Regions from separate parts of the Halobacillus sp. HZG1 genome, predicted to be linked through region 3. Evidence: predicted binding sites of a transcription regulator. Region 3 holds the regulator's gene; each other region holds the start of a gene.
The links. Region 3 encodes LexA, which represses DNA repair genes until DNA is damaged. Its sites were predicted from a motif close to CGAACATATGTTCG; they were not measured.
Positions count from the first base shown of each region.

Region 1: a site for LexA is predicted at 4,167-4,180, ahead of uvrB (excinuclease ABC subunit UvrB). Genes of this name have one in related genera too.
Region 2: a site for LexA is predicted at 5,211-5,224, ahead of VKA52_RS16265 (Y-family DNA polymerase). Genes of this name have one in related genera too.
Region 4: a site for LexA is predicted at 1,802-1,815, ahead of ruvA (Holliday junction branch migration protein RuvA). Genes of this name have one in related genera too.

Region 1 is NZ_JAYLVQ010000024.1:35,632-43,432, forward strand. It holds gene uvrA (excinuclease ABC subunit UvrA) at 1-2,105, opposite strand, end outside; gene uvrB (excinuclease ABC subunit UvrB) at 2,113-4,092, opposite strand; gene VKA52_RS03275 (peptide chain release factor 3) at 4,256-5,845, opposite strand; gene VKA52_RS03280 (DEAD/DEAH box helicase) at 6,162-7,801, shown strand, end outside.
Region 2 is NZ_JAYLVQ010000079.1:12,127-19,927, reverse strand. It holds gene VKA52_RS16310 (VOC family protein) at 1-351, opposite strand, end outside; gene VKA52_RS16305 (DUF3951 domain-containing protein) at 854-1,063, opposite strand; gene VKA52_RS16300 (class I SAM-dependent methyltransferase) at 1,074-1,835, opposite strand; gene VKA52_RS16295 (hypothetical protein) at 1,895-2,290, opposite strand; gene VKA52_RS16290 (hypothetical protein) at 2,349-2,612, opposite strand; gene VKA52_RS16285 (TIGR04104 family putative zinc finger protein) at 2,620-2,922, opposite strand; gene VKA52_RS16280 (hypothetical protein) at 2,912-3,085, opposite strand; gene VKA52_RS16275 (YqkE family protein) at 3,282-3,506, opposite strand; gene VKA52_RS16270 (iron-sulfur cluster biosynthesis family protein) at 3,503-3,835, opposite strand; gene VKA52_RS16265 (Y-family DNA polymerase) at 3,897-5,171, opposite strand; gene VKA52_RS16260 (SDR family NAD(P)-dependent oxidoreductase) at 5,373-6,167, opposite strand; gene VKA52_RS16255 (MBL fold metallo-hydrolase) at 6,173-7,138, opposite strand; gene VKA52_RS16250 (AbgT family transporter) at 7,362-7,801, shown strand, end outside.
Region 3 is NZ_JAYLVQ010000086.1:146,110-153,910, reverse strand. It holds gene hflX (GTPase HflX) at 1-962, shown strand, start outside; gene VKA52_RS19885 (methionine gamma-lyase family protein) at 1,013-2,260, shown strand; gene VKA52_RS19880 (MerR family transcriptional regulator) at 2,387-2,791, shown strand; gene glnA (type I glutamate--ammonia ligase) at 2,816-4,147, shown strand; gene lexA (transcriptional repressor LexA) at 4,305-4,928, opposite strand; gene VKA52_RS19865 (YneB family resolvase-like protein) at 5,230-5,889, shown strand; gene VKA52_RS19860 (DUF896 domain-containing protein) at 5,974-6,207, shown strand; gene tkt (transketolase) at 6,391-7,801, shown strand, end outside.
Region 4 is NZ_JAYLVQ010000022.1:40,355-48,155, forward strand. It holds gene VKA52_RS02545 (DUF2905 domain-containing protein) at 1-117, opposite strand, end outside; gene ruvB (Holliday junction branch migration DNA helicase RuvB) at 114-1,115, opposite strand; gene ruvA (Holliday junction branch migration protein RuvA) at 1,134-1,751, opposite strand; gene VKA52_RS02560 (BofC C-terminal domain-containing protein) at 1,893-2,462, opposite strand; gene VKA52_RS02565 (YebC/PmpR family DNA-binding transcriptional regulator) at 2,542-3,294, opposite strand; gene VKA52_RS02570 (YhcN/YlaJ family sporulation lipoprotein) at 3,418-3,963, opposite strand; gene nadE (NAD(+) synthase) at 4,034-4,771, opposite strand; gene VKA52_RS02580 (aminoglycoside phosphotransferase family protein) at 4,807-5,766, opposite strand; gene safA (SafA/ExsA family spore coat assembly protein) at 5,756-6,823, opposite strand; gene pheA (prephenate dehydratase) at 7,001-7,801, opposite strand, start outside.

The sequences.
Region 1 (7,801 bases), on a different contig from region 3:
TAGGTAGCCGGGTTGGAACGTGGAGTACGGCCGATCGGAGATTGATCGATATCAATCACTTTATCCAGATGTTCCATACCTTCAATCGTCTGATGCTTTCCTGGTTTTTGCTTGCCATTGTGAAGCTTCATAGAAAGGGACTTGTACAGTATCTCGTTAATAAGTGTACTTTTACCGGAACCAGAAACTCCTGTTACGGCAGTGAACACTCCAAGCGGGATTTCTGCATCCACTTTTTTAAGGTTGTTCTCTTCTGCTCCTTTAATTCGCAGGAAGCGGTCATCGGCCTTCCGACGTTCCGCTGGAAGAGGAATGAACTTTTTGCCTGAAAGATATTGACCTGTCAAAGATTTACGACTTTTCATAACCTGTTTAGGAGTTCCCTGAGTGACTATATCTCCCCCGTGAGCCCCGGCTCCCGGGCCGATGTCAATCAAATAATCCGCTGCCAGCATCGTATCTTCATCATGCTCGACGACAATCAACGTATTATCAAGATCGCGCATCCGCTTCAGTGTATTGATTAATCGGTCATTGTCCCGCTGGTGAAGACCGATGGAAGGCTCATCGAGTACATATAAAACGCCGGTAAGGGCTGAACCGATTTGAGTGGCCAGACGAATACGCTGAGCCTCACCACCGGATAGGGTCCCTGCCGAACGAGAAAGGGTTAAATAATCAAGCCCCACATTCGCGAGGAAGCTGAGGCGTTCACAGATTTCTTTCAGAATCATCCGGGCAATCGTTTCTTCTTTCTCCGTCAACTCAAGAGCTTCGAAGAACTCTTTCGCTTCAGTCACAGAATAATCAGTCGTGATCCCGATATGCTTTCCATCGATTAAGACCGCGAGCGCTTCTTCATTCAGACGATTTCCTTTACATTTTGGACACGGCTTTTGAGCCATGTATTTCTCCATCTGTTCACGGATATAATCCGAGCTCGTTTCACGGTATCGACGAGCAATATTCGGAATGACACCCTCGAAGAAAATATCGTTCTCACGTACTTTTCCGAAGTCATTTTCATAGCGGAAGTAGATTTTATCTTCCCCGCTGCCATAAAGTACTTTTTCTTTATGCTCTTCAGGCAGGTCACGGAATGGTTTATCCATATCAATGCCGTAATGATCGGAAACACTTTTCAGAAGCTGTGGATAGTATTGAGAACTTTGTGGCTCCCATGCAGCAATCGCATGCTCATTCAAAGAGCGGCCCCAATCCGGGATAACCAGGTCAATGTCCACTTCAAGCTGTGTTCCTAAACCGTCACAACGGTTACAAGCTCCATACGGAGAGTTGAATGAAAACATTCTTGGCTCTAATTCACTGACAGAGAACCCACAGATTGGACATGCATGGTGTTCACTGAACATCAGCTCTTCTTCTCCGATTACATCCACAATTGTATGGCCGCCGCCAAGTTTAAGCGCTGTTTCAATAGAGTCAGATAGTCGGCCTTCCACACCATCTTTCACGACGATTCGGTCGATGACGACCTCAATCGAGTGCTTTTTATTTTTTTCGAGATTTATTTCCTCGGAAATTTCGCGCATTTCCCCGTCAACACGAAGGCGGATATAACCTTCCTTTTGGAGCTGCTCAAAGACTTTGGCATGTTCACCTTTCCTACCAGAAACCACAGGGGCAAGGATTTGGAGTTTCGTCCTTTCTGGATACTCCATCACCCGGTCAACCATTTGCTGAACCGTTTGTGAACTGATTTCCACGCCATGCTTCGGACAGGTCGGGCGACCGATACGGGCGAACAACAAGCGCAGGTAGTCATAGATTTCTGTTACCGTACCTACGGTTGAACGGGGGTTTCGACTCGTTGTTTTTTGATCGATCGAGATTGCCGGGGACAAGCCTTCGATGGAATCCACATCGGGCTTGTCCATTTGGCCTAAAAATTGTCGGGCATAGGCACTTAGTGATTCAACGTACCGTCTTTGTCCTTCCGCATAAATCGTATCGAAGGCCAAAGAAGACTTCCCCGAACCGGACAAACCGGTCATGACGACCAGTTTGTTTTTCGGGATGTCGATATCGATATTTTTCAAGTTGTGAGCACGTGCTCCTCTAATACTGATATGTTTGCTGACCATACTCTTCTCATCCCTCCGCTTTTAATTCCAACAGCACATCACGCAGTTCGGCTGCCCGTTCGAAATCGAGGTCGCGTGCGGCTTGTTTCATTTCGGTTTCCAAATTGTCGATCATTTCCAGACGTTCTTTCTTCGTCATTTCTGAAGGCTTCTTACCTGTATCATATCCAGCTTCGTCTTCGGCAACGTTCGTCGCTTTAATGACGTCACGCACTTCCTTCTTGATCGTTTTCGGTGTGACACCATGCTCTTCGTTATAAGCGATTTGTTTTTCACGGCGTCGGTAAGTTTCATCAATCGCAAACTGCATGGATTTTGTCATCTTATCCGCATACATAATCACTCGACCGTTTTCATTACGTGCCGCTCGACCAATCGTCTGGATAAGGGAGCGGTCGGAACGCAGGAATCCTTCTTTGTCAGCATCCAGGATGGTGACGAGGGAAACTTCCGGAATGTCCAGTCCTTCACGAAGCAGGTTGATTCCGACAATGACATCGTATTTACCGACCCTGAGGTCACGTATGATTTCAATGCGTTCCAGTGTTTTGATTTCCGAGTGTAAATAAGCAACCTTAATCCCTAAGTCTTTAAGGTAAGCGGTCAGATCCTCAGACATTTTCTTCGTTAATGTCGTCACGAGGACGCGTTCATTCTTATCTTTTCGTTTATTGATTTCCCCGACAAGGTCATCAATCTGACCATGAATCGGACGGACGTCAATTTCAGGATCCAGCAGTCCGGTCGGTCGAATGATTTGTTCAATCATTTTCGGTGTATGCTCGATTTCATAAGGACCCGGGGTCGCAGAAACATAAGCAATCTGATTGATATGTTTTTCGAATTCAGGAAACATGAGCGGCCGGTTATCCATGGCTGAAGGCAGTCGGAAACCATGGTCCACCAGTACTTGTTTCCTCGCTCGGTCCCCGTTGTACATCCCCCTTACCTGAGGAAGAGTAACGTGTGACTCATCCACCATCATGAGGAAATCATCAGGAAAATAATCAAGCAGGGTATAAGGCGTGGCCCCTTCTTCTCTGAATGTCAGGTGTCTCGAATAGTTTTCGATTCCGGAACAGAAGCCCATTTCATTCATCATTTCGAGATCATAATTCGTCCGTTGTTCAAGGCGCTGGGCTTCCAGTAATTTATCTTGATCACGCAATTCCTTCAGACGGACTTCCAATTCTTTTTCTATATTTTTAATCGCTTTTTTCAATTTTTCTTCACGGGTGACGAAGTGTGAGGCAGGGAATATCGCGACGTGGTCCCGATCACCGATCACTTCTCCAGTCAAAACATCGACTTCGCGGATGCGGTCGATTTCATCTCCGAAAAATTCCACACGCATGGCATGTTCCTCTCTTGAAGCCGGGATGATTTCAACCGAATCCCCACGAACCCGGAATGTACCGCGCTGAAAATCGATATCATTCCTTGCATACTGGATATCTACAAGATTTCTTAATAACTCGTCACGGTCTTTTTCCATTCCCGATCTTATAGATAGCACCTGACTGCGGTATTCGTCGGGAGAACCGAGACCATAGATACAAGAAACACTAGCAACGATGATGACATCGTTCCGCTCAAAAAGAGCAGAGGTCGCTGAGTGACGTAATTTATCAATCTCATCATTGATGCTCGCATCTTTTTCGATAAACGTATCTGACGAAGGCACATAAGCTTCTGGTTGATAATAGTCATAGTAACTGACGAAATACTCGACAGCATTGTTCGGGAAGAACTCTTTGAACTCACTATATAACTGTCCAGCAAGCGTTTTGTTATGGGCAATGATCAGTGTCGGTTTATTCACCCGCTCAATGACATTAGACATCGTAAATGTCTTCCCTGTACCTGTGGCCCCGAGCAATGTCTGATGCTTATCTCCTCGTTCAATTCCTTGAACAAGTTCCTCAATCGCTCGCGGTTGATCCCCTTGAGGTGAGTACTGTGAAACTAATTCAAACTTCTCCTCCACGACGAAAACCTCCGTTCATTGTCTATACTAGTACTTTTTAGTTTACCACAACAGTTTACCATTCTAACATCGAACGAACAAACATTCGCCTTTGGGTCATCCAGTTTATCCCATTTCAACAATAAAAAGAAGCACTTTGCTTTTACGCAAAGTGCTTCGCTTATTAGGAATTCAACGTTTGGTTGTATTCGTTCACTTCGAACAGGTCGGTCAGTTCGATATCTGGATTTTTATCTTTGAACCAACGTAGGGAGAAGTCGTTTTTAAAGAGGACAAGCGGGTTGCCTTCACGATCTTCTGCAAGCATGTTTCGTTCATCAAACAGCGATTCATCGACCTGGTCTTCCTGCAGCCAGCGAGGAATACGCTCACCTAGAGGAGTCAACTCAATATCTACGTTGTACTCGTTCTTCATACGGTATTCAAAGACTTCGTATTGAAGCTCACCAACCGCTCCGATGATATAGTCTTCGAAACGATAGCGTTTGAACAACTGGATGGCGCCCTCTTGCACAAGCTGTTCCAACCCTTTTCTGAACTGCTTGGATTTCATGACGTTCTTCGCCGTTACTTTCTTAAATAGTTCAGGTGGGAATTGTGGAAGCTCATCGTACTCGAAGCTGGATTTACCAGTTACGATCGTATCTCCGATTCGGTAGACGTTCGGATCATAGATTCCGATAATATCCCCGGCATACCCTTCCTCTACGGTTCCACGGGAAGAAGCCACAAATTGCTGGGATTGAGCAAGCTTGAACGTTTTTCCTGTACGGGAGAGCGTCACGTTCATCCCACGCTCAAACTTTCCGGAGCATATTCTAACGAAAGCAATCCGGTCGCGGTGCTGCGGATTCATGTTCGCCTGAATTTTAAAGATGAAACCAGAGAATTCTTCATGATCTGGAGAAACAATACCTTCTGTCGATTTTCTTGGTGCCGGTTCAGGGGCCATATCAATGAATGAATTGAAGAAAGTTTCCACCCCGAATGGAGCAAGAGCACTTCCGAAGAAGACAGGCGTCTGATCGCCGCGCATCACTTTTTCCATATCGAAGGTATCTCCAGCTTCAGCGACCATTTCCATTTCCTCTTCCGATTCCTGGAACGTGGCATTCTCCGTCAACTCAGGGTGCTGGTCAAGTTCGCTGTAAGGAATATATTCTTCTGCCTCGTTCCCTGTGTAATGAACAAATTGTTCATTTTCACGGTCGAAAACGCCTAAGAAGCGCTTGCCCATACCTGCCGGCCAGGTCATTGGATACGTTTCGATGTTTAGGGTTTCTTCAATTTCTTCCATCAATTCCAACGGCTCACGGCCTTCACGGTCCATTTTGTTGATAAAAGTGAAGATCGGGATGCCGCGCATTTTACAAACTTTAAAGAGCTTGAGCGTCTGCGCCTCAATCCCTTTTGTGCCATCAATAACCATGACAACACTGTCGACCGCCGTCAATGTGCGGTACGTGTCTTCACTGAAGTCTTCGTGTCCGGGTGTATCCAAAATATTTACTTGATAATCTTTGTAAGGGAAGTTCATCACACTGGACGTGACAGAAATTCCACGCTGTTTCTCAATTTCCATCCAGTCGGATGTAGCAAACTTACCAGATTTCTTCCCTTTGACCGTACCTGCAGAGCGGATCAAGTTTCCGAATAATAGCATTTTCTCCGTCATCGTTGTTTTACCGGCGTCCGGGTGGGAGATAATAGCAAACGTACGGCGCTTTTTCATTTCATCTTGTATTTGACTCATCGTGATATCCTCCGTTTATTAAGAATTTCAATACATTAGGCTGGGTAGGATATACGTTTTACATTGGCAGATTCACTCCATAAAAAAAGCGCTCACACACTCAAGCGACTTCGTCGAATTTTTTGATTATACTTTGAAAGTTAGCATAACCCACCTGTAAAATCAATCACAAATACGAACACCTTCCAAATATTGGTGTACCAGGTCATCCATATTATGGATAACCCGACCTTCCACTTCTTCCTAAACCCTCTCATTCTCTTTGGGTGTTGAAACCTGTTATAATAGGAAAAAAACGATAGTAAGGATGCCAGTTATGCAGAGTTACTTATTACAACCGAACGATATAAAGAAAATCACTGGTCAGACTTTTTACACACGCGGGAAGCAATATTTCGACCGGGGGAAAGTGTACGGCCTTTCTCATAATAGCGCGATTCGTTCATGGCGGGCGGTCGTTGCAGGTACACACGACTATGAAGTCCGTGTCTTCTTTTTTGAGGACGAAGATGTGGAAGCGACGTGCGAATGTGCGGCTTATTCCACCTATTATACCTGCAAACATATTGCTGCCGTCCTGATTGCCATCCGGGAAAAGACATTAGAGGATCTGGCACCGAAACTAGCAGAAAAGGGGCGGAAATCGCAGTCCGGTCTGACGAATCAGGACCGGATGTTTGCGGTCAGCTTGTTCGAAGCGTTCAGACAGCGGCAGGAAAATCGTGGCGGGGAGGATTTGAAGAAGCCTCTTCAAATCCAATATTACCTTCACCTTCAATCCATTCTCGGTTCTAAGAGTCTCGGCTTGGAAATGAAGCTCGGGGAAAACTATCCCTATGTGATTAAAAATATTCGCGAGCTGCTTGATCATATCCGCAAAAATCAAGCGTACCGCATTACTAAGAAGTTCACGTACGATCCGGCAGAACACTCCTTTTCTGCTGATGACAAAGAAATTTTAAGGCTTTTACAGCTTGCCTACGAACAAGAGCAATTTTATGAGCAGCAGTGGAATTCGGCCGAACCAAAAGTATTAAAAATTTCTCCCACACTTGCTGACCAACTGCTCCCTCTTTTAGAAAAGCAGCAGACAGAGGTCATGGAACGCGGGGAAAACGTGGGAATCATCCGTTTCGAAGAGGAGTTCCCGGACCTTTCTTTTTACGTTTCTGAAGAACGAGGCCACTTTCATATGCACATGAACCATTTGAAAGATTACGATTACCTGTCGGATTACCATCTTCTTTATAAGCAAGGAACTTTTTATCCCGTCGATGCTAAGCAGGAGGAAGTTATTCAAACGCTTTACACCATCCTTCCTTACAATTCAAATGGCAGCCACACCGTAAGCCATCATGATATGGAAGGGATTGTGTCGTATGTCCTTCCTGAACTTGAAACCATAGCAGATGTCCAGCTTGATCGCTCCGCTCAGGAAAAAATTGTGCAGGAGTCGCTCGTTGCTAAAACCTACTTGGATTTTCAACAGTGGACACTCACGCTTGATGTGAACTTTCAATATGGTGACTTGACCATCGATCCCTTCAATGAACAGCCATTGAGTAATCAAACCATTGTCAGACGGGATCGACAGACAGAGCAGGAAATCATGCAGATCATTGAACTTGCCGAGTTCAAATTTGATGGAGAAATGGTCTATATAGAGGACGAAGACAAGCTTGATCAATTCCTTTATCACTACTTACCAAAGCTGAAAGAACATAGTGACGTTTACTTGTCGTCTTCGGTCCGTTCTCTTGTAGAAGATCGCCCCCTTGAACTGCAGACGTCGGTTGAACTGGAGAGCGACGGCAATTGGCTCGATATCAATTTTACTATCGAGGGCATTAGTGATGACGATGTTACAGAAGCACTTAAAGCCGTCATTGAACGGAAAAAGTATTACCGCCTGTCTGATGGTGCGCTCATGGCTTTAACGAGTGAATCCTTCGATCG
Region 2 (7,801 bases), on a different contig from region 3:
GTTTACATCCTCAAATACAAAATTCAAACCAGGGTGACCCCTGTCTTCGATTTCTCCCACTTCGACGCCTTTGTCTTTTAATTCCTCCTGTAAAGACCTCAAAGCTTCTTTTCCATCCACTTCAAACGTGATAGCAAATCGATCGCTACCATCCTCATCTACAAAGTTGGATGTTTGTTCCGGTGAAGACTTTACCAAGAAAATACTGATGTCCGCTAAGCCAATGATTGCCTTCTGCTCATCCTTATAATGGATGACTGCTCCAAGCTTTTCTTTATACCAGACTGCGGATCTATCAACTTCCTGGACGGGTAAGTAAATGGTTCCTACTCGGATTAGTGGATGGTTCATGATACGTCCTCCTATCGATTTACGTATTCCACCAAATGCTAGAAACTCCTTCTTTCAATAAGTTTCTCATGTTAAAAAAACCCCCTTTTCTTGAAGACTCAAATTCGAGACTTTTGTTAAGGGGGTGGGTGCTGCGGGGAATAGCTCGCTTTCCGCGGGAGCGCCATTCCCCTCCGCCCCTTTGCTATATGAGTATCTCGAAACCACGCCCGGAAAAGGAAGCTTTTATCTTGTAAGGAAAGTAGAACATTCTGTATATTATCGCTTTTATGAATGGAAAAGCTTGTTATAAGCGCTTTTTGACTATAGGTCAGGATTTGTGAAGAGAACTTCTGCTTGGCAAAGGGGTGGTTGGGAAGCTGCGAGACTCCCGTGGGAGAAAGGAGGCAGGCGAGATCCCTCAGGACGTAGTCCGAGGAAGCCCGGCGCTCCCCCACAGGAAAGCAAGTTGCTTCCCCTGCCATATTCGTTAATAACTCAAGTCTAAAAAACAGGGCAGGCGTTAGTCATAACGCTGCCCTGTTTTGTCATTTTCTTCTTCCTCTTCCCTATCTTCTTCATGAAAAGGCGTTTCTGTTTGTCCGCTCACATAATCGAATGGTGTGTAGGAATTATCCGGGTACTGTTTTTTCACAAACATACGATAGCCGGTGCGTAGTACAACGGCAACGATTAAGCAGGAAAACAACACCGTAATGATTGTTGAAACCATAAACCGCCCCTTATATCTTTAATTTAACGGCTCTTGTCGCGAGCATTGTTTTAATGTGATGATCGATGGTTCTTCCTCCACCGAAATCATCTTCATAGATTCCTGCAATGACAAACCCTGCATCTGTCTGTCCCTGAAGCTGATCTTCCAGTGTGTGGCCGAACTCAAGCGTTTCGCCTTCCCTCACTTCTTCCTCTTCAAGTGCGGAGTAAGGAATCTTGTGTGCCACTTCCAACTTTCCTTCATCCTCTTTTTCTGCATCAAACAAGTAGAGGACGGGATTCATAAAGCCTGAAATGAGTGTTCCTTTATCCTTCAAAACACGTGCCGCTTCTTTCCATACCGGGCGGACATTTTCGATGAATACGTTGGCCACAGGGTGAACAATGAGGTCGAAGGTTTCATCAGCAAATGCTGATAAATCTGTCATATCCCCTTTAACGGTTTTCAAATCGAGCCCTTCTCGTTGAGCTACCTCCACGTCTTGTTGCAGTTGTTTCTCTGACAAATCAAAAACCGTAACATTAGCACCTGCGGCAGCAAGGACCGGTCCTTGCTGGCCACCTCCGGATGCGAGGCAGAGAATCTTTATGCCTTTGATCGATTCAGGAAACCAATCTCTTGGCACCTGACGATCTGCGGTCACACCGATAGACCACTTGCCGCAACGAGCTTTTTCGATTGTTTCAGGGGTTTCGCTTTGGGTGTAACGTACCCCGTCTTCCACTTTCTTGTCCCATGCTTTACTGTTATGTTCTGTCGTTTGACTCATCTTTTTATTCCTCTCTCTGTTCAATCAGTAAGGTGCTTCCATCTTCAAATGACGGTAGATCAAGCTGGATGACCGCTTGTGTGCATGCGGTTTCCATAGTAGTGCTTTAACTCGTTTAAAAGAGCTTCTGCGTCCTCTTCAGATAAGTTTTCTAAGTAAATGTTCTCGTCCTCACCTTTGGCTGATTTTATAGAAATGACATCATCCATTTGCTGGATACGCTCAATTTCTTCATCTGCCAGACGAGTATTCGGATCTGCAATGCCCAGCCGAATCTCGAGGATATCATCTTCCAAGCGCACATAATCTCGCTCAGGCATTTTGTAATAGTGAATCATTTGCCAAATCCCTAATAGAAAGATCACACCTGATCCGAAAACGATAAATGGCTCGACACGGCCGTGCAAATACAGTGAAATTTCTACCGGTAATACCCCTGTGAAAATGTTAACCAACGAACCCCGCGCTTTTTTCCCCCATAATTCTGTGTTGCTATATTTATAATTCAAGACATCACCCTCTGAAACCTCTCGCTGCGAGACTGATTTGTCGTATGTAGCGTTGAAATGATTGCTTCAAGGTTAAAAATCGACCTTTTTCCTCGTATTCTTCCAACATGACCCGAATGAGGGGCAAACCATAGAGTTTTTGGTTCCTTCGTTTATCAGATATTTTCATGCCCATTTTTTTATGGTCCTGGATTTTGATGAACTCTTTTGAATAGCGCTTGATCTTCTTTGTTTTTTGTCCTTTGAGAAGAGAAAACAAATCTTTCAACAAACACTCACTCCTTATGCAAGACTTCCTCATCCGATAAGTGAATCACCAGCGGTTGGATAAATAGGACGAGTAACAAAAGGAAGACAGCGAAAAACAGGGCTGATGTCAGTCGCATTTGAAACGTTTCTACTAATAACATAAACACAAAAAATGCCGAAACCGCTAATATCCCTGAACGATGATAGGACCGTTTCGTAGAATAATGTTCCTCTCCGCAATGCGGACATTCTTTCTTGCCGCTGACTTTTATCGATGAAAGCAGTGCTCTTCCAAATGGCCAACTGCGTCCGCATGCCTTACACCTCACCTTGTTCACTCTCCTTTAATGCTTCCACTTCTTTTTCCAAGTGTTGAATCCGCTCCTCCTCGCCTGTTGATCGAATGTTACGGACAATCGCAAGAACACACCCGATGACAGCGATTGTCACACCTATCGTTCCAATGAAGAATACAAGGAAAAAATCGATCATTTTGTTCCCTCCTGCTTTTCTATACGGTCGATATGGTCCGAATGTTTCAATTTTTCCGAAAGAAAATTATGGATAGCTCCCTAACTAAAAGGAATAACGTCCGATGCGAAAACAAATAACGACCTAACGGAGCGCACTAGCCCAACGACTTAACTCAAAAATCCTCACAAAAAATAAGCACTCCATAGCGGAGTGCTTATTTTTTGAAGGATTTCCAGTTGAGATCACTTTCATTCAACAGTTCCTCAAAGCTTTTGTTTGCTTCTGCTCGCTTGCGCTCTTCGATACGGCGCTGCTTTTCCTGTTCTTCACGTTCATCGGCCTGCTGTTTCAGCTCTGTCTTTTTGGATTTCAGCTTTGATAAAACATCAGCATTAAGCTGATCGCCAAGAGAACCGGGTTGCGGCTTTTTCTTACTCATACGGTCGCCCCTTCTTTCACGTCTTTGATCGGGATGATCGGGTTCAGGATGCCGTCCGGGCTGGAAAGGCGGAACGTGCCTCTCATGAAATCAAGCTTCATTTCTTTTTTGAAAAAAGTGGCTTGCTGATCATCGATAATGACGGAATAATCATCATTTTCTACTTTGAGATCTGTAGGGCGTTCTTCTTTTTCCAAACGAATGGTTGGCAGTCCATTCACGCCGCATCCACATCCTTCGGTGTCATAAAAAAGACGGATGAGTGGACGCTCGGGATCCTGAATGTGTTCTAGCTGCTGCTTCGCCTCTTCTGTGATGCGTAGTTTCATCGTTCATCCCTCCTGTTTCTTCTATTGTAAGAAAACTCAGCCTCAGAGGCAACGGTTATGTTTATTCTGCATAGTGTCCACCGACCAGACGACTGCGGTGGCGGGCGGTTCCTGCATTTGTCCAGGACACTGCCCGGAGAAGCATATCCTGCCCGTAACGCTCGCGAATCTCATCCATCGCATAGCCGAGGTCCCTTTTTTTATCGCGGCCGTCATCAAACAAGTCCAGTTGGACATTGGCATCTTCTGTAATGTTTCCAAGAGTGACGGAGATGCGGCGGACGACTCCGCCATTATAAAAGCGTTGGAACAAAGTGAGGCAGGCGTGATAAATATCCATCGTAATGCTCGTCGGATGTTCAATAGATACAGAGCGATGAAAGCCACCCGCCCCTTCACTTTTGCTATAGCCGATCCCAAGAGAAACCGTTCTCCCTGCATGGCCTTTTTTCCTTGCACGTCGAGCGACTTCTTCACACATCTCGAGGATGACGTACTTTACTTCTTCAGGATCCTGGTAATCGCGAAGGAGAATCTGACTTTTCCCATAGCTCACCTGACCGTGAATAATCGGAGCTCCGGGGTCGGACAAGTCGATACCATTCGCGTGGTAGTACAGCTGGTTTCCCATCACACCAAACGTTTTTTCCAGACGATCGAGCGGGAACTTCGCCAATTGCCCGACAGACCAGATGCCCATACGATTCAACCGATGCTCAAGCCGCGGGCCAATGCCCCACATTTCCGACAAGGGAGCGACCGGCCATAACTTCTCTTGAAAGTCATCAAACGTCCAGCGGGCGATGCCTTTCTTTTTTGCTTCAAGATCGAGACAGAGTTTGGAAAGCAGCATGTTTGGGCCAATGCCGATCGCTGCATCCAGATGGAACGTTTCTTTTAATTCATCGACGATCATTTGAGCCGTTTCTTCGGGGACACCGAATTTCCCTTTATTATCTCCTACCTCTAAAAAGCTTTCATCGACGCTGTACGTATGGATCTTTTCTTTCGGGACGAATTTGTGAAAAAGGTTCGTCACTTGAGTAGACACTTCCAAGTATTTTCTCATTTGCGCGGAGACGATGACAATTTCCGGCGCGGAAGGAATTTCGAACAGGCGGCTCCCTGTGCGGATCCCATATTTCTTTTTCATTGCCGGGGTCGCTGCCAATACGACACTCCCCTTCCGGTTCGTATCCGCAACTACAGCAAGCGGGACTGTGAGCGGATCAAGCCCGCGGTCAATGGCCGCACAGCTCGCATAGAAACTCTTCATATCCACACACAAAATCCCCCTGTCCGGATACCTCCCATAATCAATGCTCGGATGCCCCATGTCGTCTCCACCTCCTTTACCTAGTATATCCTCATTATGCGAATATACGTTCGCTTTTGCAAGTGGCAATTCCTTCTACCATTTCCTGTCTGACCAGGTCTTACATATATTGGCGGTACCAGGTCATACAGATTTTCCCACCTCACCCAACCAAAAAACCTCTTCCCTTAATGGGAAGAGGTTTTTTGGTTGGGGGGGCCGTTATTTTTTGTTGAACTGTTTTTGCATGAGTTTTTCCATCGCGACTGGTGCGAGGGAGTAGACTTTGCTTCCCGAATCCATCCAGGAAGGCATATTGATTTCCCGCTGTTTCGTGAATAAATGGTGGACGACAGTCCTTGCTACACGGTTCGGATCAAGCATAATCTTATCGACCGACTTCTCATACTTTCCGCTCGGGTCCGCTTGTTGAAAGAAATTGGTCCTCACAGGTCCTAGATTAACGGAAGTAACATAGATACCTAATGGCTCAACTTCCATCCTTAAAGCATTCGTAAACCCTAAGACTGCATGTTTAGTCGCTGCATAGACCGCTGATTTAGGTGTGGCAATTTTGCCTGCCTGTGATGCTATGTTGATGATGTGTCCCTCTCCATGCTGGACCAAATGAGGGAGCAGCTGATGCGTGGCACGGAACAAGGACTTCACATTAACCGAGAGCATACGCTCAATATCCTGCCAATTCGACTCTGCTACATGATCGAACACGGCGATTCCCGCATTGTTGATCAGCCCATCAATGGATCCATGTTCATAGCAAATCCGGTCAATCGTATCTTTCCATTCTGCATCATTCGATAAATCCGCAGGGTACCATGGACATTTGACACCAAAGGCCTCTTCAATCTTCTCGGCGATGATTTCCAATTTGTGGGCGGTCCGTGCCACAAGAATCGGCGTGCCGCCTTCCTGCGCGACGTGTATCGCGAGAAATTCGCCAATTCCGCTTGAGGCTCCCGTGATCAATACTTTCTTTCCTTTTACTCGTTCATTCATCCAAATCACCTATTTGCTTGATAGAATTTCTCTCCGTCTACGTAAGAAATCTTAAGCTTTCCTACGCTCTCTAAGTAGTCCAGTTGTCCGATTGTTTCAGACATCGTCAAACCGAATTGATTCTCGATGTGTTTCGGAAAGAGACGCTTGCATACGTCATATGCACGTAATGGGCCCTCGCTAAACATCAGAAGCACCTTCTCCGCCCGCTGTTCCTGCTTTTTCAAACGTTCGGGAATCAGCTCGTGAGCATGATTGAAAATTTTCCCGTGCCCTGGATAAACTGTACTGATTTCCCACTGCAACAACTTTTCCATAGAATGGCGATAATCAAGCAAAGGTCTTGGGCGCTCCTCTCCTTTGTTGTGAGGCGGCTCAAGTAAAGGGTTCGAAGAAATATGGGACAGCAGGTGATCCCCACCGATCAAAGCCCCATCACCTTCTCTGTAAAAGGACAAATGGCTTTGGGCATGGCCGGGCGTTTCAATCGTCACCCATTCTTCATGACCTGGCAGCCGGTCGCCTTCGATCAACTCATGCGTAAGCTTTCCTTCTGACGTCCACTTCAACGTTTTCCTCAATCCTTTTAACAATGGAAGAAAGCGCTCAGGCACTCCAGATTCCTTGTACATACCTTTGAAAAATTCCTCATAATGAGAGAAGTAGGATTCGTCACGCTCAAGCCAAGGCTTCAATTTCGTGTGGCCGGCGATAGTATTCACGTTCGGTAAACGTTCAACAAGCCCCATATGATCCGGGTGATGGTGAGTCAAAATCACTTGTTCAATATCTTCCGGCTGGTAGCCCACTTCCTTTAACTGATCAACTAAGGCTTTCCAGCACTCCTCCGTCTTCACACCTGCATCGATAAGGGAGAGCCGGTCACCTTTTACTAGATAAACATGAACATCCCCCACCGCATACGGGGTCGGCAATGTGAACTGGGTAATGGTATCCTTCAATGTCTTCATAACACTTCCTCCATACTGAATGATCATTCACTTCTCTACATTGTAGCATGATTGCCAGATCTTTTCCTCCAATATGACAAAGATTACAGACGTCTCATTATTCATAATTCTTTTTCTAGTGGGACTTTTTCCAAAAGACTTCAAATAAAAATTACTTCCCATTATACTTTAACGCGTCATTGTAAATTTTAAAGAAATGTAAAGGTCAATAAGGAGGAAGATCATGGAACAACAAGAAAAGAAAGGGTTGACAATGCGCATACTCGACTGGATTGAGCGCGTCGGGAATAAATTGCCTCACCCTGTCACATTGTTCGCAATATTTGCACTCATGGTTGTCGTCGCTTCCTGGATCTTCTCCACGATGAACGTGGAAGTCGAAGACCCAGCGACCGGCGAAACGTTACAAGTCGTCAACTTGCTTTCCAGTGACGGTATTCAATACATGTTTGAAAGCATGGTAGAAAACTTCGTAGGCTTCGCGCCTCTCGGTACCGTTCTTGTGACAATGCTTGGTATCGGAATAGCTGAACGCTCAGGGCTGATTAGTGCGATGCTTCGTGGACTCGTTACATCCGTACCACGTTCATTGATGACAGCAGCGCTCGTGTTCGGTGGTATCATGTCCAGTATGGCTGCTGATGCGGGTTACGTTGTTTTGAC
Region 3 (7,801 bases):
CGGACAGAATCGGAGTTCGCGTCATCGACAGAAGTCAGCTGATCCTGGACATTTTTGCAGGACGGGCACGTACAAAGGAAGGGAAATTGCAGGTGGAACTTGCCCAACTGCAGTATTTGCTTCCACGGCTTTCCGGTCAAGGGACGGCCTTATCCCGCTTAGGTGGAGGAATTGGTACGCGTGGTCCGGGTGAAACCAAACTGGAAACCGACCGCCGGCATATCCAAAGAAGAATTGATGATATTAAGAAGCGGCTGGATACGGTTGTCAAACAACGTGAGCAGTATCGAAAACGCAGAAAAGAAAACCGTGCCTTTCAAGTAGCGATCGTCGGTTATACGAATGCTGGTAAATCGACGTTCTTCAACAGAGTAACGGACAGCCAGTCTTTTGAAGAGGATTTATTGTTTGCTACACTCGATCCTTTGACAAGACAGATGAGCCTTCCTTCTGGCTTTTTGGCGCTTCTCTCCGATACGGTAGGATTTATTCAGGACCTGCCAACGACGCTTATTGCAGCCTTCCGGTCTACGTTAGAAGAAGTGACAGAAGCTGACTTTATTGTTCATATGGTTGATGCTTCACACCCTGATCATATGCAGCAGGAAAAGACTGTATTGAAGTTATTGGAGGACCTTGGGGCTGGTCAGCTGCCGGTTCTGACCGTTTACAATAAGAAAGATCTCCTTAAGGAGGATTTCATTCCCCACTCTTTCCCTTCGCTGACGGTGAGTGTACATGATCCGATTGATCGTAAAAGGGTTCTTCATAAAATAGAAGAGGTACTAAAGGAAGAGTGGGACGAGTATGACGTTTTCGTACCAGCTTCTGACGGGAAACGGCTCCAGCAATTCAAGGCTTACAGCATGATTACAAGCATTCATTTCTTTGAAGAAAAAGAGGGGTACGCTCTTCATGGTTTCATCCATCCAGAGCACCCATTGAAACACCAAATATTATAAATGAAAACGTTGAATCAACGAAATTCTGCAAAATAGGAAGAGGACTCATCATGAATATTCAAGAATTGAAGCAACGCGTAACAAAAGAAATTAAGCCTCAACATGATCACGTGGAAGAGATTGTCGAGCACAATCAGCAAAAGGTTTTGAAGGCCTTCCATAAACTGAGGGTCAGCGATTCTCACTTTAATCCGACGACGGGGTATGGATATGATGACTTTGGGCGGGACACCCTTGAAGCATTGTATGCAGAAATATTTGAAGCGGAAGATGCCCTTGTCAGACCTCAGCTCATCTCCGGAACGCATGCGATTACGACTGCCTTGTTTGGTGTCCTGCGACCTGGAGATGAACTGCTTTACATATCAGGAGAGCCCTATGACACCCTGAGAGAAGTCATTGGTTCTGGAGGAAATAAGGATACAGGTTCTTTACGTGATTTTGGTATCAGTTACCAAACGGTTCCTTTAGAAGAAAACGGGTCTTTTTCCCATGATAGAATCCGGGAAGCTATGCGTGAAAAAACGAAGGTAGTAGCCATCCAACGATCCAAAGGGTACGAGGATCGTCCATCATTTCTCATTGACGAATTACAGTCGATCATACAGTTCGTCCGTGAGATCAAAGAAGATGTAATTATTTTTGTTGACAATTGTTATGGTGAGTTTGTAGAAATGAAGGAACCACTTGAAGTTGGCGCTGATCTAATTGCTGGTTCGTTAATTAAAAACCCGGGAGGTGGAATTGCCAGGGTCGGTGGTTACATTGCAGGGAGCAAATCCTTAATTGAAAAATGCAGCTACCGCTTGACTGCTCCTGGGTTAGGGAAGGAAACAGGACCGAGTTTAAATAGCCTTCAGGAGATGTATCAGGGCATCTTTCTAGCCCCACATGTCGTAGGGGAAGCTTTGAAAGGAGCTATTTTCACTTCTAAATATTTAAGTGAATATGGTTTCGACACGAATCCTGCTTATGATAAAAAACGAACGGATTTAATTCAATCCGTCAACTTCAAAACGGCTGAACAAATGATCAGATTCTGCCAATCCATACAGCAGGCATCTCCAGTGAATTCCCATTTCAAACCCGAACCGAGCGCCATGCCGGGATACGAGGACGAAGTCATTATGGCTGCTGGGACTTTCATTCAGGGCGCAAGCCTCGAATTGACCGCTGATGGTCCCATCCGCCCCCCTTACACTGCTTTCGTCCAAGGTGGATTGACCTATGCCCATGTTAAGATCGCTGTCGTACAAGCAGTGGAACAATTAATCGAAGAGGGTATGGTCAAAGCCTGAAGCTACGGGGATGGTAACCCTTTCAAAAAACAGCGATAAATTGTGTGAACATTCCTCACATATGTTGACATATCCCTTTCGTGACGTATAATTAAAGTATCATTCTTATGGGGAGGTGGCACATCGATGAGTGATGAAATTCGTCGTTCCATGCCGTTATTCCCGATGGGGATTGTTCAATCCTTGACAGACCTTACTGCACGGCAGATCCGGTACTACGAACAGCACGAGCTGGTACAGCCGGCCCGTTCAGAAGGTAACCGTCGCATGTTTTCATTCAATGACGTCGATCGTCTTCTCGAAATAAAAGACCTGATCGATCAAGGTGTGAACATGGCCGGAATCAAGAAAGTTCTGAAGCTGAATGATCAGCCAGATAATGAGGTATATGATGAGGATCAAGTGAAGGAAGTACACAATGAACTTACCGAAAAAGAACTTCGTCGTATGCTGCAACGAGAACTATTCACAGCGGGAAGACAAGGTAAATTAGCAATCAGGCAGGGAGAAATGTCGAGGTTCTTCCATTAATTTTGTGTTGAGAGGAGAAATTCAATGGGTTTAACAAAAGAAGAAATCTACAAAAAAATCGATGAGGAAAACGTCAAGTTTATCCGCCTTCAGTTTACGGATATGCTTGGTACGATAAAAAACGTGGAAATCCCACTAAGCCAGTTGGATAAAGCTATTGATGGCATGATGATGTTTGACGGGTCCTCTATTGAAGGATTCGTTCGTATCGAGGAGTCTGACATGTATTTGGTTCCAGACCTGGATACGTTCGTCGTTTTCCCTTGGACTTCAGAAAAAGGGAAGGTCGCACGATTCATCTGTGACATCTACAACCCAGACCAAACTCCTTTTGAAGGATGCCCGCGCTACAATCTGAAGCGTAACATCAAAAAAATGGAGAAACTCGGCTTTTCTGCTTTCAACATTGGTACAGAACCTGAATTTTTCCTATTTAAATTAGATGAAAAAGGCGAACCGACGATGGAGTTGAATGATAAAGGTGGCTATTTCGACTTGGCACCGACCGACCTTGGTGAAAACTGCCGTCGTGATATTGTCCTTGAGCTTGAGGAAATGGGCTTTGAAATCGAAGCCTCGCACCACGAGGTAGCTCCAGGTCAGCACGAAATTGATTTCAAATATGCAGATGCCGTCAAGCACTGTGATGATATCCAAACATTCAAACTCGTCGTAAAAACCATTGCACGTCAACATGGTTTGCATGCAACATTCATGCCTAAACCATTGTTCGGCGTAAATGGGTCGGGTATGCACGCGAACATGTCTCTTTTCAATGAAAAGGGCAATGCTTTCTTCGATGAGAAAGGGAAGGAACAATTGTCAGAAGTCGCTTACCAGTTCACAGCAGGCATCATCAAGCATGCAACGAACTTCACAGCCGTGACAAATCCTACCGTCAACTCTTACAAGCGTCTTGTACCAGGCTATGAGGCTCCATGTTATGTTGCATGGTCCGGTCAAAACCGTAGTCCACTTGTACGCGTACCGACATCCCGTGGGTTGAGCACAAGAATCGAAGTCCGCAGTGTGGATCCTTCAGCGAACCCATACATGGCGATGGCGGTCCTTCTTGCTGCTGGACTTGATGGTGTGGAAAATAAACTGGAAGCACCTGCTCCTGTCGATCGAAACATTTACGTGATGGATAAAAAAGAACGGGAAGCACACGGAGTGAAAGATCTCCCAGCTACTCTATATGATGCATTGGAAGAGCTGCATCAAGATCCAATCATGGTAGAAGCTCTCGGCGAGCACCTGTTTGAACACTTCATTGAAGCGAAGGAAATCGAATGGGATATGTTCCGCACACAGGTCCATCCGTGGGAACGCGAACAATATCTACAGACATATTAAATGATAAAACCCTTGAAGTAGTTTACTTCAAGGGTTTTTCTGTGTTCAAGAAGATTCACTTTACGAGCGAAAATAAGTGAAATTTTTTTCGTTGAAAGTTATGAGCTTGATATAAATAAAGAAAGAGGCGAGTTAAACTAAACCTCGCCTCTTTCTTTTAGTGTACGGTCCTGTAAAGACCTACGACTTTCCCTAGAATGGATACATCCTGTAATAGAATGGGTTCCATCGTTGCGTTCTCAGGCTGCAAGCGAACATGATTTCTTTCCTTGAAGAACCGCTTCACAGTGGCTTCTTCGTCTTCTGTCATTGCAACAACGATGTCGCCGTTCTGAGCGGTCTGTTGTTGTCTGACGATGACCATATCCCCGTCAAGAATTCCTGCCTCGATCATACTTTCCCCTTGGACAATTAGTACGAATGTGTTGTCATCCGACCCTGCAAGTGTATCTGGTAGAGGGACATATTCTTCAATGTTTTCAACAGCTGTAATCGGTGACCCCGCCGTGACTTTACCGATTACTGGAGCGTAAGAAGCTTCGCTTCTCGGGATGCTGTGATCTTCTTCTAATTCGATCACTTCAATGGCACGAGGTTTGGTCGGGTCACGTCTGATGTATCCTTTTTTCTCCAGTCTGGATAAGTGACCGTGAACTGTCGAACTTGAAGCGAGACCGACGGACTGGCCAATCTCTCTTACGGATGGTGGATACCCTTTGGATAGGACTTGTTCTTTAATAAAATCTAGTATTTCCTGCTGCCGCTTTGAAAGTTTACTCATAGATTAGCACCTCGTACATAGGATTATAGTAACCACATTGTACCACTTATATTTCAAAAATACAAACACGCGTTCGAAAAAACCATTGACAAGAACTTGTGTTCGTATATAATGGAAGTAACAAAAGCGAACACAGGTTCTTAAGAACGTTCGTTCTAAGGAAAACGGAGGGGTTATCAATGTTTAACAAATTATCTAAGCTGGATTACACCTACATTATTCTTTTTATTGTGAGTTTTATCATTCTCTATTATTCTATGGTCACAGCTGTATAATAGAGAAAGAGAGAGGAACATATTAATTGAAGGTAATTTTATATTGCAGAGTAAGTACGGAGAAAGAAGCTCAAGTGACTTCACTAAAACGACAAAGAGCTGAATTGATATCCATGGCGGAAAGTCATGACTTCGAAGTGGTTGATTGTATTGAAGAGCAGGCGAGTGGTTACGATATTGAACGTGAAGGGATTTTCCGCATGCTGGAATGCTTTTCTTCCGGACGTGCGGATGCCTTATTGATTCAGGATGAAACACGCTTAGGTCGGGGAAACACGAAGATTGCTTTATTCCATCAATTAAATCGGTTGGAGATCAAGGTGTACTCCCTATCTAACCAGGGGGAGCTTCAGTTATCGGAATCGGATTCGATGGTTTTACAGATTGTCGGCATTGTAGAAGAATACCAAAGGAAGATACATAATATGAAAATACGGCGTGGGATGAGAAAAGCTGTAGAGGGCGGCTACGATCCATCCGCCAACTTATCCAATCGTGATCAGGCACCCGGACGTGAGAGAATCGAGTTTCCCATTGAGGAGGTTGTTCGGTTAAGGAAAAATGATTTGACCTTCAAAGATATTGCAGCGACTTTGAGAGGTTTGGGATATGACGTATCAAAAGCTACGGTGCATCGTAGATACAAAGAGTACCTATCGCTTGAAAAAGAAGAAGAATCACGATAATATTAGGTACACGGACAAGGATCTATGGATTTCTTGTCTTTTTCATGTTTTGCGATCCAGACTATGAGTAAAGGAGAAGGATCTATGTTATCAAAAGAAAAAATTAATCGTATAAATGAACTAGCTAATAAATCTAAGCAGGAAGAGCTTTCGAAGGAAGAAAAAGCAGAGCAGCAGAAGCTGCGCCAGGAATATTTGAAAAACGCCCGTGCATCCTTCAAAAATCAACTTAAAGGTGTGACCGTCATTGATCCGAAAGGGAATGACGTAACTCCAGAGAAGCTTCGTCAAATGCAAAAGAACGAGAAAAAGAATTAATCTTGATCATTCGTCCGTATTCGATCTATTTTCGAATGCGGATTTTTCTTGTTTAATTCCTTGGATAAGGGGGAAATTAGGTCTGAGGCTGTGCGAAATTTTGCACAAAGCTTGTTTCGAAACGATTTTCATTATAGGATAATACATGGTACATATACCTGAAAAGAAAGGGGAATGTTGAACATGGCAAACAGCCTTGAACAAACATCAATCAATACGATTAGAACTTTAACAATCGATGCAGTAGAAAAAGCAAACTCCGGCCACCCGGGGATGCCAATGGGTGCAGCGCCGATGGCTTATACGCTATGGACTCAGTTCATGGATCACAATCCAAAAAACTCGAACTGGTTCGACCGTGACCGTTTCGTCCTATCAGCTGGACACGGTTCTATGCTTCTTTACAGCTTGCTCCACCTATCTGGTTATAATGTGACGATGGACGACCTTAAGTCGTTCCGTCAATGGGATTCCAAAACCCCTGGTCACCCAGAGTTTGGTCACACAGACGGTGTAGAAGCAACTACAGGTCCCCTTGGACAAGGTATTGCAATGGCGACCGGAATGGCGATGGCTGAAGCTCATCTTTCTGCGAAATATAACCGTGAAGGTTACAACGTCGTTGACCATTACACCTATACAATTTGCGGTGATGGTGATTTGATGGAGGGAGTATCACAAGAATCTGCTTCTCTTGCCGGTCACCTTGGCCTTGGTAAATTGATTGTTCTTTATGATTCCAATGATATTTCTCTTGATGGAGATCTTGACCGTTCCTTCAGCGAAAGTGTCGAAAAACGATATGAAGCTTATGGATGGCAAGTTATCCGTGTAGAGGAGGGCACGAATACAGAAGAAGTTGCGAAAGCCTTAGAGAAAGCTAAAGCAAACACTGATCAGCCTACAATGATTGAAGTGAAAACGGTCATTGGGTATGGATCTCCTAACAAGTCTGGTAAGTCTGCTTCTCATGGTGCTCCTTTAGGTGATGAGGAAGTTACAGCAGCGAAGCAGTTCTATGAGTGGGAACATGAGCCGTTCCACGTACCTGAAGAAGTTTATCAGGACTTCAAAGAAAAAGTTCAGCAAAATGGTCAGGATAAAGAAGAGTCCTGGAACAATCTATTGGCTCAGTACAAAGAGGCGCATCCTGAACTTGCTGAAGAGTTTGAGCGTGCGATTCGTGGTGAACTTCCTGAAGGTTGGGATCAAAGCCTTCCAACATACCAGGTAGGGGAAGACAGCCCGGCCACACGCGCAGCATCGGGTGATGCGATTAATGCTCTTTCTCAAGCGATCCCTAACTTCTTTGGTGGTAGTGCCGACCTGGCAGGTTCAAACAAAACGGCCGTCAAAGACGAAGAGGACTTCTCACGTAACAACTACGCAGGTCGAAACATCTGGTTCGGTGTACGTGAATTTGCCATGGCGGCTGCCTTAAACGGAATGGGACTTCATGGTGGTCTTAAAGTATATGCGGGTACATTCTTTGTCTTCAGTGACTATCTGCGTCCTGCTGTCCGTCTATCCGCTCTGCAGAACCTGCCGGTGAACTATGTTTTCACTCATGATTCTGTTGCTGTTGGTGAAGATG
Region 4 (7,801 bases), on a different contig from region 3:
GACGTTTCCTTTTTTAAAGCTGAGATCGCCTGGCAATTTTCCAAATATGCTCCATACTATACCGATCAGTATGAACACAATCCCTATTACAATAAAGATTTTACCAAACCCCGTCAAGAGCCAGGCACCTCCCTGTTGAAGTGAGCGTAGGCTTTAGGTGTGACCACCCTGCCTCTTGGCGTGCGTTGGATATAACCAATTTGCAGCAAGAACGGCTCATAAACATCCTCAATCGTTTGAGGTTCTTCCCCAATGGTTGCGGCTATCGTATCCAATCCCACAGGTCCTCCCTGGAAGCTGTCCATGATCCCTTTCAGCAATTTGTGGTCGATAAAATCAAGACCTTCTGCATCTACTTGAAGCATTTCCAATGCTTCCTGTGTCGTTGCTTTGCTGATGACTGTCTCCCCTTTCACCTGAGCAATATCGCGGACACGCTTCAACAGGCGATTGGCAATCCTCGGTGTTCCTCTCGAACGACGCGCGATTTCAACAGCCGCCGCCCCGTCGATTTCAACAGAAAAGATTTCTGCTGTCCGTTCTACGATGGAACAAAGCGCTTTCGTATCGTAATATTCCAGACGGCTGTGCACACCGAAACGATCTCTGAGAGGCGCGGAAAGCAAACCGGCCCGCGTTGTAGCTCCGACCAGCGTGAAAGGTGGAAGATCAAGTCTTACAGAGCGCGCGCTCGGCCCCGTTCCTACGACAATATCAAGACAGAAATCTTCCATAGCAGGATAGAGAACTTCTTCGACAGAACGTGGAAGGCGATGGATTTCATCAATGAAGAGGACATCCCCTGGTTCCAAAGAAGATAAAATAGCCGCTAAATCCCCGGCTCGCTCAATGGCTGGACCAGCCGTCGTTCGAAACTGGACCCCCATCTCATTAGCAATGATCGAAGCAAGTGTTGTTTTACCTAAACCGGGCGGCCCATACAACAGTGCATGGTCAAGGGGCTCATTCCGCATCTTTGCCGCTTCGATGAAGATGCTAAGGTTATTTTTCACTTGATCCTGACCAATATACTGTTTCAGAGTTTCTGGCCGTAAACTAAGCTCAATCTCCTGGTCCGCGTTCTGTTGTTCTCCGGATATCATTCGATCTTCCAACATTCATCCCTCCTTCCCTTAAGATTTCATAAGTAACTGCAGCCCTTGTCTGACATAATCATCCACGCTGCCATGGTTGGCTTTTTCAAGTTCTGTACGAACCATCTTCACTTCTTTTTCTGTATAACCCAGGGCTTTTAATGCTTCAACCGCGTCGTCCACGAATGCCCGCTTCTCTTTCGAGGTCAGATCATCCTGATAGAATAGAGTGTCCTCATTGTCTTCATCAGGAAGCCAGACAATCAGCTTCCCTTTTAAATCAAGGATCATCTGACGAGCAGTCTTCTTACCGACTCCCGGAAATTTCGTTAAGTATTTATCGTCTTCCTGCTCAATAGCCGATACGAATTCTGGTACACTCACTGTTCCAAGGATTGCAAGTGCTCCTTTTGGTCCAATGCCAGAAACGTTTAGTAACTGAGCAAAAAGCTGTTTGTCTTCTTTTTTCTTGAAACCGAAAAGCGATTGATTATCTTCTCTTATATAGTGGTACGTATGTACTTTGACTTCCTTGCTCATTGAATCTTGAAAATGATATGGATTCGCGCACAGCACTTCGTATCCTATGCCGCCTGTTTCTATAGTGATCGACCCTTCATCGAGTGTCGTCAACTGACCTTTCACGTAACTAATCATTGTAAAATTCCCTCTCTACCCTTTATTGCTATCCTTCCTATTGTAACATACAAGCACATGTTCGCCCATGCTAAAAAGCCGTGGATCCCCTTTGAAACGGCATAAAACAGCCACAATGATTTGTGGCTGTTTTAACGTCTTTCATACTTCATCTTGTTTGGAAAATTGACGTACGACTTGCTCAAAGTGTCGATGATCCTTGATTTTTATGCCCTGTTTTAATTCATTCTCTCTTTTTGTTTCTAACGGCTTAATGGGTACTGGTTTAAAGGATTCTATCACCTTCCCTTGATCAGGAAGACCTTGAAAGACGGCTAGCTCGCCATCCTCTGTCAATCCGAAATACCCCGTCTGTTTTGTCAAAGGAGAGATATCATCGACTTCTCTCTGAAAAACCACTTTGTCCAACTGCTGTTCTTCAACCGTCCATCCCTCGTACGAAGCCCAAAAATCCATCATAGACCATATGATTTCTTCTTTTTTTGTTGTTTCTGTCACACCATCTATATAATGCTCCTTTAGAATGACCGTCAGTTTCAAAGGTTCCGGCTTCACCAATGTCTCCACGGATTCTATTTGCTCCTGCTTACCCTGGATGACTCTTTGAGGCGTGTTATCTTTAAAGGTTTTCTGTGGAGTTTGATCGATCATCGACCAACTCAATACGGTCACGCCTATAGTTAATCCAACAATCCAGGCCCATCGTTTCATAACAGGATCCCCCCTAAATAAAATAACTTCTGTTTCTAGTGTGTCCAGAAACAGAAGTTATTATCATAGCAAAGGGAGATCACGATAATTTTTCCAGGATTGCTTCATCAGCATCAAGATTGTGATAGACTTCTTGAACATCATCGTTATCCTCGAGCATATCAATCAGCTTCAACATTTTTTCTACGCCTTCTTCGCCAAGTTCCGTATAGGTTTCAGGTATCATGGTCACTTCACTTGTGGTAAAAGCATACCCATTTGCTTCCAGGGCCTGTTTCACATCAGAAAAAGATTCAGGATCTGTATAAATCTCAAATTGTTCTTCTGAAATTTCCATTTCCTCTCCACCGGCTTCAATGACTTCAAGCATCAATTCTTCTTCATCCGCCTCTGTTGTTTCCCGGTCGATCACAAGATAACCTGAGCGGTTGAACATGAAGGAGACACACCCATTCTCCCCTAAATTCCCATCATTTTTATTGAATGCATGTCTGACATCTGCAGCTGTACGGTTTTTATTGTCCGTCAATACTTTAACCATGACTGCTACCCCGCCAGGACCATATCCTTCATACGTATATTCTTCATAATTGACCCCTTCAAGGTCGCCGGTCGCTTTTTTAATGGCTCGATCAATGTTATCTTTCGGCATATTGTTTGATCTTGCTTTATCTACAGCTATACGCAGCGCAGGATTGGTTTCTTGATCCCCGCCTCCTTGTTTCGCCGCCATGAAAATCTCACGAGCAAGCTTCATGAAGAGTTTTCCGCGTTTCGCATCTTGAGCACCTTTTCGATGCTTGATATTACTCCATTTTGAATGGCCAGCCATTGGACATTCTCCTCTCCCAAACAAATCTTTATCGTCCCTTAGCGTATCTTTCATCAGCAATGGACTCTACATTCTAATATATCACAATCCCCTTTTTTCTTGAAAGCGAACCGTTATCCCCTGTTATTGATTAAAAAAGTTTTTAAATCTTTCTCTGATTTTATCAGGTGCTTCCCTGTCTCTTGAGTTAAAGTTTTTCATTTCATCCCAGCTGTTGTTATTCGTATAGACAACCAAATCTTTATCCGACACTTGCTTCACCTTAGCTTCTATCTTTTCCGGAATCGTTTCATCTCTCAAATCATATGGATTGATCATGACCGCCACATACATGCGATCATCAGTCGAATAAGCTTGAGCCATCGTGATTTCCTTCAATTCATTCACTTTTTCCACGACAGCCATGGCATCTTCGTTATTGAAATCATTGTCGTGGGAACGGTTGGTTTCACCATACTTCGCATTTCTGAATTCTTCCTCTGCTGTACGTTTAAAATAACTATCTTTCCCTGTAGGAATTTGCCCTCGGCGTTCAATCGCTCCATCTTGAGCATAACCAAGAGGTTGGTAAGGGGATGATTCTTCTTCCTTCGGTTCAGCCGTTTCATCCGCCTGACACGCAAACATGAATAAAGTGGTCAACATAAGCATACTAACGATTTTCCACATAAAAACATTCTCCTTTTACCCTTACTATGGGTTCAAGAAGAATGTTTTAGTCTGTCAATATTCGCCAGGCTTATTTCGGTGGTGCAGGAGGCAGCTGGCGCTTGTGGGCGGAACGTTTATGCATCGCTTCGATGATATTACGATCTTCTTCAGGAATTTCCTCACCCTTCAAGTGGCGATCGATCATATCATAACTTGTGCCCATTTCGTTCTCATCTGTCTGGCCTTCCCACAACCCTGCACTCGGTTGTTTATGGATGACTTCATCCGGTACACCTAAATATTCAGCCATTTCCCGCACTTCACCTTTAGTAAGGTTTGCGATTGGTACCAGATCAACGCCTCCATCTCCAAACTTCGTGAAGTAACCTGTGTACCATTCTGCTGCATTATCTGTTCCGACAACTAAGTATTTATGATTAGTGGCGATGGTATAGAGGGTACTCATGCGTAAACGGGCTCTTAAATTAGCATCAGCCAATTTTTCCTGTTCCTCATTGAAAGATCCAGCATCGTTCAATTGCTGTTTAATGGTTGAGAACATAACCTTATGTGTTTCCGTCAAATCAACTGTCATAACCGGTAAGTCACACGCTTCCACAACACTCTTTGCATGAATTTGGTCATCGGATTGACTTTTACAAGGCATGATGACTCCCAGGGAGCGATCAGGGAATGCTTTCTTAATAAGATTAGCTACGACAGCGGAATCGATTCCACCACTGACTCCAACGACTAATCCTTCCACTTTTGCTTCTTTCACTTGTTCCTGAAGCCAGGACACGATTTTTTCAACTTTTTGTTCCACCGGATTGTTCATCCTTTCACACATATGATATCTAATCATAGCATATGCTCAGCATATCGGACAAACTTCTTCCGGTTTTCCCATGCTTTTTCCAACTTTCTCATATGTCGGGTCATTGATGCTTCTTCCCTTAAGCTAAGCCGATATCCATAAAGCCACTCCCTTAAAAGATCAGCGGGAACGAGGACTCCTTTCCACCAGATGTCCTTATCTGAAACGTGAGGAAAATAAGGCAGCAAAGTAGATTTCCTAAGTTCCACGTATGGTAAAAAACGCTGAGCTAGTTGAATGTGGTCATATAAACGAGGACCGGTATGCAAAAGATCAAAATCAATCATTTTTATATTCTTATCCGTGCCTACAATGAAATTATGATGAGCCACATCTCCATGCAGCCATTCGTGTCGGTCCCAGGCTTTCTCCTCCACCTCTCCCCAGGGATGATCGGTAAAGTCTTCTAACCGTTTGCTCATGCAAGCATGGAGTTCCTGAAACATTTCCCGCTTCCGTAACTCAGTGAATAAATCTTTCGTTTCTTCAAATTGTTCTAAGCGCCTTTCCCATTTGACATATAAAGGGTCTTTAGGAATGGATAATACACCAATACCTTTCGTCGTTCGATGAAAATGGTGCAGAATACGTACCGCTTGTTTTCGATCCTTATGCCGGTTAAAATCTGCGTGCCTTCCTTCCACTCGTTCAAATAAAGCCCAATCACAACCAAGTTTACTGATCGTATAGACACGATCATAAAAAGGATACGGGCTTGCAGCTATTTTGTAGGCATAGTTCCAGTGTTCAAAAAACTCTACTTGTTTTTCAATCACATGAAACCTCCGATACCCCTTCAAAATAAATGGCATGCCTTCATACCTTACTTTGTACACCTTCGGTTTGATGGTCTGTTCATATTCAATGGGAAGCTTTTCCTCTGTTTGCATCCATTGAAAAAGGCGATCCGTGTATGAATCGCCCATTCGGTGTTCAGCTTTCATCTAAATCATCTTCCCTCCAAGGCTGTTGATATCCTTGGCCCATCTGTTGGGGATCCCACTGTCCCATTTGCTGTGGGTATGGTTGGCCCCACCCTTGCTGAGGCTGACCCCATCCCATGTGAGGTGGCTGCTGACCATAACCCATCGGCTGCTGCATCCCACCATATGGTGCCTGCTCCCATGGCTGCTGAGCGCCATATGGAGACGGCCCCCATGGCCCCATCATCGGTCCATATGGCTGCGGTCCTTTTTCTCCTCCGCATCCACAGTCCCCACCGGCTTGCACGCCTTGGACCATATCATCGCTTGATTCATCCCCCATCATATGCATAGGCTGATTCATCGGCATTGGTTGTTGGTACATCGGCATATGCATCGGCATCATCACTGGATAAGGAGGGCAGCAATAATAGTCGGTGTGCATCAACTGCGGCTGCATCGGTTGTTGCATTGGCTGTTGCATCGGTTGTTGCATCGGCTGTTGCATTGGCTGCATCGGTTGATAATACGGCTGCTGTGGCATTGGAGCTTGTTCCGGAGACTTCATCCCTTTCACATCTTCCATTTTTTCTCCTTTTACTTCTTCTTTTAGAGCCTCCTTAGGTGATTCTTCTTTCGGCTGCGGCATCGGCATTTGAGGAAGGTGGAAAGTTGTATAATAATTTTGCATCTGTTGATCAATGCTCGGCATTGTAATCGGCATATTCATGTTAATGGGCTGCATCGGCTTCATCGGTTTTTCCATGACACCTTTAGGTGCCGGTTTCTTCTCATCTTCTTTAATTTTCGGAATCGGCTTTGGTGTTGTATCTTTATATGGTGGTTGTGAAGGCATTTCCTTCTTAGGTGCTGGTGCTTGTTGTTTAGGGGCCTCTTTTTTAGGAGCCTCTTTTTTCACTTGTTTTGTACCTTGAGGGACTTTGATCTTCATACCCGGCATAATCATATCAGGATTGGAAAGCTGGGTATTCATGGATTTCAACTGTTCAAAGTCGACCCCATATTTCTTGGCAATGTTCCAGAGTGTATCTCCTTTTTGTACAATGTGAATTCTCACATCTGCAACTCCCTTCCTGTAATTCTGTAAAAACAATAAGGCAATAATAGCTTCATAACACTCTATGCAACACAAGCCAAAACATTGATGAAAAAGCCTATAATAATTTGAAGAAAAATATAAACAAACCCCTGAATCCCTATTATTAAAGGGGTTCAGGGGTTATGAGGGTCAAGCTTATTTCACAGGGGTCGGCACATCGATCTGGTAACTTGGATACGTTCCGAGCACCTTCAGCTGACAACCTAACGCTTCAAGTTCTGCCTGCACACCAGGAAAAAGCACGTGATCGTATGGTTGATCGACATCTATCAAGAAAAAGTAGTTGCCAAGGCCGGTTTTCATCGGCCTTGATTCGATTTTTGATAAGTTCATTTTTCTCCACGCAAAGGCTGCGAGTACTTGATGAAGGGCTCCTACATAATCTTTAGGCAATGTAACCATAACCGTCGTTTTGTGCTTGGTTACAGGATGATCCTTTACTTTCAAAGTGGTAGGGACCTTCTGGACGACTGCAAACCTTGTATGGTTATTGTCATAATCATGGATGTCCGTATCCATAAACCTCAGACCGTTTTGCTCTGCTGCTAAATGGTTGGCAATGGCAGCGACACCCGGGCCTTCACTTGCTACAACTTCAGCCGCTTTTCCTGTCGATGCGGTGTATTCCACTTCAGCATTCGGGTACTTGGTGTGCAAGTACTGGTGACACTGGGCAATGGCATGGCTGTGAGAATATACCTTCTTAATTTCCCCATCATGATCAGGATGGACGAGAAGGTGCTGTTTGATGGGGACTGTCAGTTCTGCAATAATTGATTGGTTGACGTGATGGACAAGATAATCAACCGTCAAGTGCACAGAACCTTCAATCGCATTTTCAATGGGGACAACGGCCGTACTGATTTCCCCATCCTCCACAGCATCCAGACAGGCAGGAATGTTCTCGTAGCCCACGAACTCTCCACCTTCAAACAA